Regions from separate parts of the Pseudarthrobacter sp. NPDC058119 genome, predicted to be linked through region 3. Evidence: riboswitches for the same ligand, from Rfam matches in the RefSeq annotation. Region 3 holds a riboswitch; each other region holds the start of a gene.
What was found. Region 3 has a riboswitch for cyclic di-AMP ahead of ACFVTD_RS13030 (hypothetical protein). Riboswitches for the same ligand answer to the same signal wherever they lie in the genome.

Region 1: another riboswitch for cyclic di-AMP. It lies ahead of ACFVTD_RS17120 (LysM peptidoglycan-binding domain-containing protein); the one in region 3 lies ahead of ACFVTD_RS13030 (hypothetical protein).
Region 2: another riboswitch for cyclic di-AMP. It lies ahead of ACFVTD_RS19995 (M23 family metallopeptidase); the one in region 3 lies ahead of ACFVTD_RS13030 (hypothetical protein).

What each region holds. Positions count from the first base shown of each region.
Region 1 covers NZ_JBHVTN010000008.1:143,343-147,612, reverse strand. The annotation lists gene ACFVTD_RS17135 (DNA alkylation repair protein) at 1-521, opposite strand, end outside; gene ACFVTD_RS17130 (TraR/DksA family transcriptional regulator) at 518-877, opposite strand; gene ACFVTD_RS17125 (lytic transglycosylase domain-containing protein) at 899-2,263, opposite strand; cyclic di-AMP (ydaO/yuaA leader) riboswitch at 2,486-2,686, shown strand; gene ACFVTD_RS17120 (LysM peptidoglycan-binding domain-containing protein) at 2,690-3,538, shown strand; gene ACFVTD_RS17115 (YdiU family protein) at 3,649-4,270, opposite strand, start outside.
Region 2 covers NZ_JBHVTN010000012.1:17,647-21,916, reverse strand. The annotation lists gene ACFVTD_RS20000 (C40 family peptidase) at 1-523, opposite strand, end outside; cyclic di-AMP (ydaO/yuaA leader) riboswitch at 594-788, opposite strand; gene ACFVTD_RS19995 (M23 family metallopeptidase) at 901-1,722, opposite strand; cyclic di-AMP (ydaO/yuaA leader) riboswitch at 1,733-1,974, opposite strand; gene ACFVTD_RS19990 (metal-dependent transcriptional regulator) at 2,082-2,783, opposite strand; gene serC (phosphoserine transaminase) at 3,079-4,209, shown strand.
Region 3 covers NZ_JBHVTN010000005.1:264,222-268,491, reverse strand. The annotation lists gene ACFVTD_RS13040 (glycosyltransferase family 39 protein) at 1-84, shown strand, start outside; gene ACFVTD_RS13035 (ArnT family glycosyltransferase) at 91-2,256, shown strand; cyclic di-AMP (ydaO/yuaA leader) riboswitch at 2,444-2,606, shown strand; gene ACFVTD_RS13030 (hypothetical protein) at 2,612-3,322, shown strand; partial or broken gene ACFVTD_RS13025 (glyoxalase superfamily protein) at 3,621-3,995, opposite strand; gene upp (uracil phosphoribosyltransferase) at 4,038-4,270, opposite strand, start outside.

The DNA.
Region 1 (4,270 bases), on a different contig from region 3:
AAGTCTTCTTCAAGGGCCTCGGCTGCCGCCCGCAGCCCGGGGTCCGGATCTTCCCGCCAACGAGCCAGGACGACGCCGGCCCGTTGCCGTTCACGCCCGGCGAGCCCAGCCAGCAAGGGGACCAGGACATCGGAGAGCAGGGGCGCAGCCAGGTCTTCTGCCTGGGCGGAACGGAGGAACCCCTCCAGCCGGGTCAGGTCGGAATGCCGGAGCAGCCGCACCCGGGACTGCAGCAACACGACGGCGGCCAGGCGTCGCTCGAACACCGGCCGCGAACCGGGCCGCGGCTGCCCCCACAGGGCCGAGGCCAGCAGCACCGTGCCGTCGTGGTCCAGGTCCTTGAATTTCCGCAGCGCGTCACGGACAGTCCCGCGGACGGCCCCCACCGACGACCCGTAGGAGGCCAGCTGCCCGCCCAGCCGGTTCCCGACGTCGTCGGCGCGATACCAGGAGCCCTCATTCTGCAGCGTCCGGTCGACGAAATCGGCCGCCGCCGACACAACCTCCGCGGCCTCCGTCATCGCCCGCGGCCGGCCGAGGCGTGCAGGATGCAGAACGGAGTCCATGGCCTGGCCTCCAGGCGCCCCTCGGCAATGGGTTCCCCGCACACCGCGCAGGTTCCGTAGGTTCCCGCGGCCAGCCGGGCCAGCGCCGCTTCGATGTGCTCAAGGCCGGCTGAGCTTTGTTTCAGGAGCGCTGAAGCCTGCGAGAGTTCAAAGGCGATGGTGGCACCCTCGGGATCGTGCTCGTCATCCACATTTGAGCCCTGGCGCGCCGAATTTGCGGCCTCGATATCCGCCCGCAGCGCCGGCAACAGGGCCACGCGCCGGGCCCGCTCCTCCTCGAGCAGCGCGCGGAACCGTTCGAAATCAGGCATGGGGACAGCCTAGCGCGTCAATCAGTACCAGTTCAGGGCTACAGAGTGGTTCCACGCCGCGCACGGGGACCCGTAGCGGTCCCTGATGTAGCCGAGGCCCCAGTCGACCTGAGTGCGGTAGCTGGTGAGCCAGTCGCTGCCGGCACTGGCGTATTTGCCCGGCGGCAGCGCCTGGGCTATTCCATAGGCACCGGAGTAGGCGTTGGTGGCTGTGGTCAGCCAGCTGGACTCCTTGGTCCACAGCTGGGCCAGGCACAGGAACTGGTCCTGGCCCCACCCGAAGGCGCCCAAGCGACCGGATGCGTAGCTTTTGGCTCCGCCGGGATCGTTCACCGCACCGCCGGGAACGGAAGGAACGACGACGGCAGGCGGACCCGGCGGGGCCGGCGCCTCCGTGGCGGCCGGCCCGGGATCGGCGACGGGAGGCGGAGCGGGAACGGGTTGGACACCGCCGGGCTGGACACTGCCGGGCTGGACAGGACCTGCCGGGACCGGGTTCGCCGCGGGCGCCGGTGCCTTCGGCTGCTGCGCCACCGCGGCAGCTGCCTGGGCCGCGGCCTCCGCCTGCCGCCGGGCCTGCTCCTCCGCGGCGGCGCGCTTGGCCGCCTGGGCCGCCTCGTAGGCAGCCTGGGCTGCCTGGCCCTGGCGGTACTCATTCTCAAGGGCCGCCGTCGTGCCTTTCAGGGCCGCGAGCTGGGCGGTCAGCTCGCCGCCGTGGCGCTGTTCCTCCGCAACCTGCCGGGCCAGCGCATCCTGGGCCGCGCGGGCCGAGTCCAACGTGGCCTTCGCCTCCTCGGAAAGCCGCTCCCGCTCGCTCCTGGCAACCTTCTCCTGGTCGGCAAGGGCTGCGGCTGCCTTTTCCGCAGCCGATGCCTTGGCAACCAGGGCCGCAGTCTTGTCCCCCACGAGCTTTACCAGGTTCAGTCCCTGGACGCTGTTGGTTCCAAGGGCATCCAGGGCCACGAAGAACCCTGCGTTGGTTCCCCCGGTCTTGTAGGACTCGACCGCCAGGGCGCCAAGGGCTTTCCGGTACTGTGCCAACTCCGCGTTGGCGTGGGCGGTCCGGCCGGAAAGGGTTTCCAGGCGGGCAGCAGCAGCCTGCAGCCCGGCGTCGGCGGCAGCGTACTCCGCGGCCGAGCGGACAGCCGCGTCCCCAGCCGCCTCCGACTCCGCCTGGAGGCCAGACAGCAGCCCGTTGATGGTGGCGATCTCCGCCGCCTTCGACGCTTCCGAGGACTGGGCTGCCTGCACGTCTGCCCAGGAGGGGTACCCGCCGGGCGGAGGCGGGTCGTCGGCGGCGGCCGCCAGGACAGCGGTGGCGGCCAGGGCAACAGCCGCCAGGCCCCCGAGCAAAGGAAACCTGGGGCTGGTTACGAACAGGGGCATAGTCCCGAAGCTTACCGCCGGATTCGAAGGTCATACAGGAACCCGTTTCCAGATTGTTACCGTCAGCAGGGAGCCCGGGCATCAGCCGAGGTCACCCCGGAAGCAAGCTTATTGTCCACACGTTTGCGCAATTCGAGAGGGCAGCCTCGTATGTTACCTAAATGTGACAATTGGCGTGCGCGTGGGTTAGGGTCGTCAGGTGTCCCTCCCAGACGGGACATTCCCGTCAGTATGCCGAGCCCTGCCGCTGACCATGGGATCCAACCGCTCCAGTTGGCAGGGACGGGGGAACCAAGTTTCCACGGCCACATGTGGCCTAGGGGTTAAGTCGCCAGCGCCGCCCTCCATTGCGGGTCCGCTTCCGGCCGGGTATCTCCAGCCCGAACCCGACAGCTCACCCCGCAGGCATGGGAGAGGCGATCAACCGTGTCAAAAAATTCCATTTCAGCCCGTCACCGCGCGACTCCGGCCCGCTCCATTGTGCTCGAGGGCCTCGCTGTAACAGCCAGGTCGCAGGCCCGCTCACTGGGCCGCCCGGCGCTGGCCGTGGCAGCAGCGTCCGGCATTGCGTTCGGCGTCGGCGCCCCGGCCCATGCTGGCGTAACCGCCCCGGACACCACTGAGCAGACCAGCGTGCAGGCCACCGCTTCAGCACCGGCCGCCCCGGCAGCAGCCCCTGCCGCGGCAGCAGGGAACGTCCACACCGTGGTGTCCGGCGATACCCTCGGCGCCATCGCCGCAGCGTACGGCGTCAGCCTCAATGACGTCCTGTCCGCCAACGGTCTGGGCCTGTCCTCGGTCATTTACCCGGGCGACCAGATCCAGATTCCCGGCGCCGGCTACACCGCGGCACCGGCACCGGCCCCGGTTGCAGCACCCGTGCAGGCGGCAGCCGCCACCGCACCGGCCAACACCGGCATGAACATGTCCTACGCCTCCGCCACGCCCGTGGCGTCCACTACCGGCAGCGGCACCGGCGCAGCGATCCTCGCCTCGGCCTACAGCCAGCTGGGCGTCCAGCAGGACTGCACTGCCATGGTTGAAAAGGCACTGCGCTCCGTTGGCAAGTCCGTGGGCGACCTGGCCCCCACCCAGTTCTTCCAGTACGGCACGGTGGTAGGCTCTCCCGCCCCCGGTGACCTGATCATCACCTCCGGCCACGTGGGTGTTTACGCAGGCAACGGCCAGGTGGTCAGCGGCGGCGTCAACGGCTACGACACCCAGGTGCACTCCATCAGCTGGCTCGGCGGTTACTCCGCTGTGCGCGTGGCCTAGTCTTCGCGCAACCGCAGGCGCGCAACCGCGCAGGCTTTAAATCAGGAGGGCGGCAGCCGGTACACCGGCTGCCGCCCTCCTGGCGCATCCGCCCTCCGCATCCGCGGCCGTCAGGTCCCGCAGAAGGTCATGTACGCGCCGAAGTCTTCAGGGGCGCCTTCCGCGTAGCGTTCCAGGCCGGGCCGTTCGGTGAAGGGGTCGCTGACTGCCTCGAGCAGCAGCTGCAAGGGTGCCAGGTTTCCGCCCGTGGCGGCGGCCAACGCCTCCTCCACCAGGTGGTTCCTGGGAATGTAGGCCGGGTTGACGCTGTCCATCAGGCCGGCGTCCGGTTCAAGTTCCTGCCACCGCACCAGCCAGGCATCGAGGGCGGCAAGGTCAAGGACCATGCCGCGCACGGCGCGGTGGTCCCCCCGCGCGGCTTTACCCAGGTTGCGGAAGAACAGGGTGTAGTCCACGGGTCCGTCCTTCAGGATGTCCAGGACATCATCCACCAGCGTCCCGGCGCGGCTTTCATTGGCGCTGTCCAGGCCCAGCTTGGCCGTCATCCCGCGGGTCCACGCAGTGCTGTACCGGCCGCGGAAACCACCCAGGACCTCCACTGCCGGGGCCACGGCTTTTTCCTGGTCCTGGTCAATCAGCGGCAGCATGGCCTCGGCGAGCCGGGCCAGGTTCCATTCGGCCAGGACCGGCTGGTTGGCGTAGGCATAGCGTCCGCCGACGTCGATGGAACTG
Region 2 (4,270 bases), on a different contig from region 3:
GCTGCGGCGTGGAGGTGGGGGTCATGATGCTCCACGCATTGGTGCGGGGGATGCTGATCCCGGCCTGTGCGTAGACCCACTGGACGAACCCGGAGCAGTCCCAGCCGGTGACCGGGCTGGTGCCGCCCCATACGTAGGAGTGGCCGATGCCGGTGTAGGCGATGGCTGCAATGCCAGAGGTTGCGGCGGACACAGTCTCGGCAACCTTGGCGGTGGGAGCGGAGTCCTGGCCGGCGGTGGCGGCGCGGTCGGCCGGTGCCGTGGACTGGGGACGCACGGTTTCCACCTTCGGAGCGGCGGTGGTCTTGACGACCGGGCGCTCAAAGGAAACCGTGGCCGTAGGGGCAGCGGTGACGGCCAGGGCCGTCTGCGCCGAGCCGGACTCAGTGGATGCAGAGACGCCGGCGGTGGTGTCAGCTGCATTGGCGGGCAGGCCCATGCTCAGGATGAGGCCCGAAGCGGCTGCCACTACGGCAGCCTGGCGGCCTACGGTCCCGGCATTTGCACTCACGGCCTTGGACACGGCGTCCAAGGGGCTGGTGCGAACCGTTTGCGCACGGTGGCGCGCAGAATGATGGCGTGAAGACACGAAGGTAGCCTCTCCCAATGCCTGCGAGGTGAGCTGTCGGATTCGGATGGGAGTCACCCGGCCACACTGCTTCCTGGGAAGCTCGTGACTTAACCCCAAGGCCTTCTGGAGAGAAGGCCAAAATTGGTTCCCCCGCCCCTGCCAGACGATGAAATGCGAACGGACCTTGAGCGGTGGCAGAGTTAGGCAATCCACTCAAGAGCGTCAACTTCGGAAAAGTTGACGCGAGTTAGACGGTACAGCAGTTTTGTTTCAATGTCACATTCAGGTCACGGCAGGTCACTGCGATCTGAGAGTGGGCAATCATTCGGTTACAGCCAGCCCATCGGATCGACCACTTCACCGTTGACCTGCACTTCGAAGTGCAGGTGGCAGCCGGTGGAAGCACCCGTAGTGCCGCTGAGGGCCACTACTTCTCCGCGGGAGACTGTCTGGCCCACCTTGACGTTGAAGGACGACAGGTGGTTGTAGGTGGTTTCCAGCCCGTTGCCGTGATCGATGACCACCCGGTTTCCGCCGCCGAACTGGTGCCAGCCTGCGAAAGTAACGGTGCCGGTCGCAGCAGCAAGGACGGACGTCCCGCATTGCGCCACGAAGTCCTGGCCGCGGTGGAAGTCGCCGGAGCCGCCGGTAATCGGGCTCACCCTGTATCCGAACGGCGAGGCAGTGGTGAGGGAGGCAAGTGGCGCTGCCAGGGTGCCGGCCGACGCGGCCCGCGTGACCGAGCCGGCGGACTGGGCGCTCAGCAGCTGCTTGAGCTTCCCGTCCGGATCCGCCTGGGTCACCACAGCCGAGCGGCTGAAGTCGATCTGGGCCCCCACATCGGCGGAAATCTGCGGCTGCGGGCTGACGGAGGAAGCCGCCAGGGGCGCGTTGCCGGAAGCGTCAGTGGCCATGACCGGGCTGGTGGCGGGTACTGTGACCGTCAACACCAGGCCGGTGGCGGCCAGGGCGATTCCGGCCTTCTGGCCAATCCCGCTGGCGGCGGCGAATTCGGTTACCTGCCGCAGGGGCCCCCGGCGGCGGCGCGCGTCGCGATGCAGATCGCGGGGGCGCTCCGCTGCTACATCTTCGACAACCCGGGGCGCCGAAGGGGGGCTGGCTGCGCGGCGGCGCCCCCTGGAGGTCTGCATGGTCAAGAAGGGTTCCTCTCTGGAAAAGCCTGCGGAGTTAGCTGTCGGATTCGGGTCAGAGAGATCAAAGACCCGGCCCGTCATGGCAAGCTTCTGCGCAGGGGTATTCCCGGAAGAATCCTTCACTGGAGAGGCTTGCTGCTGACGGACTTCACCCCAAGGCAGTCCCCCGCTGCCGATTGTGGTTCCCCCGCCTCTGCCAGTAACGACTCGTGCACCCGATCCGCTGGCAGAGCTCGGCTCCGGATCGGGTAACGCTTAAGTATCAACGATTGGTTCCACTATAGGGCCTTAAGACCCTAGGTAACAATTCCGTTATCTTTGCGTGAAAGTGCCCCTTCGGGGTACAACCCCGGGGCTCAGGCCTGGGACACAGAGACGAAAACGTGTGCGGCAACCTCAGGCGGCAACTCCAGTGCGCCCTCAATCCCCGGGACCCGGACCGAGATGTAGTCACCCACGTGTTCCAGCGCCACGGCGGCGCCGGGCCGGATTCCGCCTTCGTCCAGTTGCGCCAGCAACTCCGGCTCCACCTGGATCGGTTCGGCCAGCCGGCTGATGGTGACAACTGAGGCCGGCGCATAGCCCTTCATGGCCTCGACCAGGCTGATGGCCCCGTCGGCGCCAGCGGTGGCGGCCTGTCCACCCAGGGCGGCGAGGCCGGGGATGGGGTTGCCGTAGGGCGATTCGGTGGGGTGGTCCAGCATCTCGTAGATGCGCCGCTCAACCCGCTCGCTCATGACATGCTCCCAGCGGCAGGCTTCGTCGTGCACGTAGGCCCAATCCAGGCCGATCACGTCGGCCAGCAGGCGTTCGGCCAGCCGGTGCTTGCGCATGACCTCGGTGGCCCGCTTGCGGCCGGTGTCCGTGAGTTCCAGGTGCCGGTCGCCGGAGACGACCACGAGCCCGTCGCGCTCCATCCTGCCGATGGTCTGGGACACGGTGGGGCCGGAGTGGCGCAGGCGTTCGGCGATACGGGCCCGGAGGGCAACGATGTTTTCTTCCTCAAGCTCCAGGATGGTCCTGAGGTACATCTCCGTAGTGTCGATCAGATCCGTCATCCAGCTCAGCTCCTCGAGCGCAGTACCTTGCGTTGTCCCACCGTATCGCCTCTTCCCGCGAGGTAGTTCGGGGGAAAGCTTAGCCTATTTTGAGTTTGTCCGAATAGCTGCGCTTCGTGCGGCACCGCCCGGGCAGCCCGTCTCAACGTTTGGACTTTGGGGCTGCCGGCTCCCGCCGCCCCTGCCATTCAGGCAGAATGGTGAAGGCCCGCTGCGCAGCCATCGCCTGCTGCCGGCCGGGCCATGACCCGCCCGTCCGGACCAAAAATTTCGTCCCCGCCGAATTGGAGCACCTGTGAGCGACACCAGCATCACGATCCCCGCCGACCTCCTGCCGAAGGATGGGCGGTTCGGCGCCGGCCCGTCAAAGGTGCGCCAGGAACAGATCGATGCACTGGCAGCAGCGTCCAAGACCATCCTCGGCACCTCGCACCGCCAGGCGCCGGTCAAGAACCTGGTGGGGTCCGTCCGCGAAGGGCTGAGCCAGTTCTTCCGCGCCCCGGAGGGCTATGAAGTGGTTCTCGGTGTGGGCGGCTCCACCGCTTTCTGGGATGTGGCAGCTTTCGGCCTGGTGGAGAAGAAGGCCCAGCACCTTTCCTTCGGCGAGTTCGGGTCCAAGTTTGCCGCGGCCACCAACAAGGCACCGTTCCTGGAGGCTTCCTCGATCATCAAGTCCGAGCCGGGCACCCGGCCGGCTGCCCAGGCCGAGGCCGGCGTTGATGTCTATGCCTGGCCCCAGAATGAGACCTCCACCGGTGTGGCCGCCCCCGTCACGCGCGTTTCCGGAGCCGACGAGGGATCGCTGGTCCTGGTGGACGCCACCTCCGCGGCCGGCGGCCTGGACGTGGACGTTGCCCAGAGCGATGTCTACTACTTCGCGCCCCAGAAGAACTTCGCCTCCGACGGCGGCCTCTGGCTTGCCCTGTTCTCCCCTGCCGCTGTTGAGCGCGCCGCGCGGATCAAGGAAAGCGGCCGCTGGATCCCGGACTTCCTGGACCTTCAGACCGCCATCGACAATTCCCGCCTGAACCAGACGTACAACACGCCGTCGCTGTCCACGCTGGTCACGCTGGACGCCCAGGTCCAGTGGCTGAACTCCAGCGGCGGCCTGGATTTCGCCGCCGCGCGCACCGCCGACTCCGCCGGGCGCATCTACAGCTGGGCAGAGGCCTCTGATTTCGCCACCCCGTTCGTGGCCAAGGCGGAGGAACGCTCCAACGTCATCGCCACCATCGACTTCGACGAATCGGTTGATGCCGCGGCCGTGGCCAAGGTCCTGCGCGCCAACGGCATCGTGGATACTGAGCCCTACCGGAAGCTGGGCCGCAACCAGCTCCGGATCGCCACCTTCGTGGCCATCGAGCCGAGCGATGTCTCGGCCCTGCTGTCCAGCATCGACTACGTGGTGGGCGAGCTGCGGAAGTAGGCACGGAAAACAGCTGGAACATACGACGGCGCCGCCTGGGTTCACCCCGGACGGCGCCGTT
Region 3 (4,270 bases):
AACTCCGAGGTAGCCGCCTGGGTACAGGCAAACTTCCAGGCGCAGACTGTGGGCAGCTCCACCGTCTACCGCCTGGCGGAGTAGCACGCCATGGCCAGCCACTACCCGACCCAGCCATACCCAAGCACCGCAACCGGCGTTGAACGGCCCTCCGGGGCACGCCCGGCCGAACCCCGCCCGGCCGAACCCCGCGCGTTCGAAGCCCGGGCCGCCAAGACCCGGGCTGCGGGGGACGGCGGAACAAAGTCCGTCGGACGTCCGCGGGATCCCCTGGCACTCCGCCGGCATCTGGAACTGGCGGCGGTACTGGCAGGAACGGCCGTGTTGTACCTGTGGAACCTCGGCGCCTCCGGCTGGGCCAACGCGTTCTATTCGGCCGCGGCCCAGGCGGGATCGCAGGACTGGACCGCCTGGTTCTTCGGTTCCTCGGACGCCGCCAACTCCATCACGGTGGACAAGCCGCCGGCATCTTTGTGGATCATGGGATTGTCTGTCCGGATCTTCGGACTGAACCCGTGGAGCATCCTGGTTCCGCAGGCGCTGATGGGGGTCGGGGCCGCCTGGCTGCTCCACCTTGCGGTGCGCCGGTCCACGGTGCAGGCCACCGGTGACGCCACGCTCGCCCACCGGGCAGGGTTGCTGGCGGCGGCCGTCCTTGCCCTCACGCCGGTTGCCACGCTGATGTTCCGGTTCAACAACCCTGACGCCCTGCTGGTGCTGCTCATGACTGCGGCCGCGTACGGGGTCCTCCGGGCAATCCAGCAGGACCGGCTGCGCTGGCTCCTGCTGGCCGGCGTGTTCCTGGGCTTCGGCTTCCTGGCCAAGCAGTTGCAGGTCCTGCTGGTGGTTCCCGGGTTTGCCCTGGCCTACCTGGTTGCCGGACCGGGCAGGCTGGGCCGGCGGTTCCTGCGGCTGGCCGCCGCAGGGGCAGCGATGGTGGTGTCCGCCGGCTGGTGGCTCGCGGCGGTGGAACTGACGCCTGCCGGCATGCGGCCGTATATTGGCGGGTCGCAGGACAACTCCATCCTGGAGCTCACCCTTGGCTACAACGGATTGGGCCGACTGACGGGCGACGAAACAGGCAGCGTGGGCGGCGCCAACGGGTGGGGCGTGCCCGGCCTGTTCCGGATGTTCAACAGCGAGTTCGGTGGCCAGATAGCGTGGCTGCTTCCCTCCGCCCTGATCCTTGCGGCAGGCCTGCTGTGGGTGGGCCGGCGGGCGCCGCGGACTGATCAGGTGCGTGCGTCCGTCGTGGCCTGGGGCTCGTGGGTGCTGGTGACGGGCCTGGTATTCAGCTTCATGGCCGGCATCATCCACCCCTATTACGCGGTGGCGCTGGCGCCGGGAATTGCGGCACTTACCGGCCTGGGCGCAGTCCTCCTGTGGCAGCACCGGCAGCAGCCGGCCGCTGCAATCCTGCTCGCGGCGGCCGTCGCAGCGGCAGCCCTGACCGCGTTTTCCCTGCTGGGCACCACATCGGCCTACGGTCCGTGGCTGCGCTGGCTGGTGCTGGCGGCGGGCCTGGCGGCGGCAGCCGGAGTGGGCCTCACCAGGTTCATGGGCCGCCACTCCCTGCAGCGGACGACGGCGGCGCTCGCCATTGCAGCGTCGCTCGCCGGGCCGTTGGCCTATTCCGTCTCCACGGCAGCGACGGCGCACAGCGGGGCAATCGTCAGCGCAGGACCCACGTCAGGGTTCGGTGCGGGGCCCGGCGGCGCGCCCGGCGGCACCGGGGTTAACCGGAACGGATTCGGCCCCAATGGCACGGGCACGGGGAACACAGCCCAAGGCACTCCGGGACAGGCCACTCGGGGACAGGGCACTCCGGGACAAACCTTCCGACAGCCAGGTACCCAAGGCGGCACGGGGTTCGCCGGGAACCGAGGCGGAGTCATGGGTGGGCTCCTGGGTGCCCCCACGCCGTCGGCGGACCTGGTCACCGCGCTCCAGGCCGGGGCATCGGGCTACACCTGGGCCGCCGCCGTGGTTGGTTCCAACAACGCCGCCGGCTACCAACTGGCAACCGAACTTCCGGTCATGGCGGTGGGCGGCTTCAACGGCACCGATCCCTCCCCCACGCTCGCGCAGTTCCAGGAGCTGGTGTCCCAGGGCAAGATCCATTTCTTCATCGCGGGCGGGACCATGCGCTCCACCAGCGGCTCGGATGCAGCAACCCAGATTGCTGAGTGGGTGGCAGCCAATTTCCAGTCGCAGAGCATAGGTGGCACCACGGTGTACGCCCTGGCAGGCCAGTAGCGATGCGGTCCGGCCCGAACCGAAGGGCTTACGGGCCGGACCGCCTCAATCCTCTTTGCCACGGCGGCAAACCGACGCGCTGGATCCGTGACTTCCGTTACCTAAATGTGACTTCCTCTTAATCTTCGTGTACCGTCGATTGGGTGCGGTCCCCGTTCGGGCCGCATATCCCGGGTTGACGCCAAGCTCTGCCGCTTCCCCGGATTCCGATTGAGCAACGGCAGAGGCGGGGGACCCACCGTCCCGGGCAATGACTGCCCTTGGGGTTAAGCCAGCACGTGATTTCTTTCCGTGTGGCCGGATGCCCTCATCCGAACCCGACAGCTAACTCCGCAGGTGTGAGAGGCGATCAATCATGTCCAAAAACACGGCAGAAGCACGCCTGCATGCCAAGGCTAAACACAAAGCCAAGCAGCAGGCCAAGAAGACCACCTGGGGCCAGCGCGCCGCCGTCCTTGCGGCATCGTGCGCGGTGCTGGTGGGGGTAGGCGCGGCCGGACAGGCCACCAGCAACATGACCCCGGCGTCTTCCACCCAGTCAAACACGGCAGCAGCCGACGCCCAAATGAGCATCGAGAAGAGCGAAATCCGCTCCAACCCGGTGGAGAGCCCCGCTCCCGCAGCCATCAGCGTCGCCCCGCAGGCGGCTGAACCGGCTCCGGCAGCAGCTCCTGCGGCTCCCGCACCGGCAGCCCCGGCACCTGCCCCCGCACCCGCACCCGCACCCGCACCCGAGCCTGCACCCGCCGTCGCGGTGAACGATCCCGCCGGCGCCCAGGCCTACGCGGCCGGCCAGTTGGCCACCTTCGGCTGGGGACCGGACCAAATGCAGTGCCTGCAGACCCTGTGGACCAAGGAATCCGACTGGACCACCACGGCTACCAACCCCAGCAGCGGGGCGTACGGAATCGTCCAGTCCCTCCCGGCCGAGAAGATGGCCAGCTCGGGCGCGGACTACCTCACCAACTACCGCACCCAGATCAACTGGGGCCTGGACTACATCAAGAAGAGCTACCAGTCCCCCTGCGGCGCGCTGAACTTCCACCTGGCGCACAACTGGTACTAGGCACCACTCCCCTGCCGCAACGCGGCGAAGCGGCGCTTCCAGCTGAGGCTTTCCGGTATTAACGGACGCCCGACGACGCGTCCCGGCTCCCCGCCGTCGTACGCCTTGGGCGTGGGCCCGGCAGGGAACACCGCAAACCGCTGCGGGCCGCATCCACAGGGATGCGGCCCGCAGCGGTTTAAGGTGCAGGGCTTTGTGCAGAGCTGCCATGCGCAGAGTTGCCCAGTGCAGAGTTCCCTTGTGCCGCGTTGCCTTGGCCGGCGCCGCCTTGTGCAGCAGAGCTTTCGGCAGCGACTGCCCCGGCGTTCCGCCACGGGATGTACTGCACTGACCACTTGTTGCCGTCCGGATCGGCGAAGTACACGAAATGGCCCCAGTCCTGGACGTCCACGTCACTGACATCCACGCCGTTGGTTTTCAGGAAGTCATGCGCCGCGGTGATATCGCTGACCACCAGTTGCAGGTTTGACCCGCTGCCGGGAGGTGCGTCGGTCAGACCCTCGCCGATGCAGATGGAGCAGGCTGAACCGGGCGGCGTCAGCTGCACGAAACGGATGTCGTCCGAAGGCCGCTCGTCGTAGTCGGCGTTGAAGCCCACCTTGTTGACGTAGAAATCCTTGGCGCGGTCAACGTCGGAGACAGGGACAAAGGCAAGTTCGAGTTTCCAGTCCATCCGCACAGGCTAGCGGCGGGAACCGGTGCGGGAAAGGGGAGGCTACCCGGCGATGCCGTAGAGGCGGTCCCCGGCGTCGCCCAGCCCCGGAACGATGTAGGACTTCTCGTTGAGCTTCTCGTCGATGGAGGCCAGGACGATGTGCACGTTTGCATCGCCCAGTTCCTCCTCCAGCTTGGCCAGGCCCTCGGGAGCCGCCAGCAGGCAGATGCAGGTGACGTCGGACGCGCCCCGCTTGAACAGGAACTTGATGGCCTCGCGCAGCGTACCGCCGG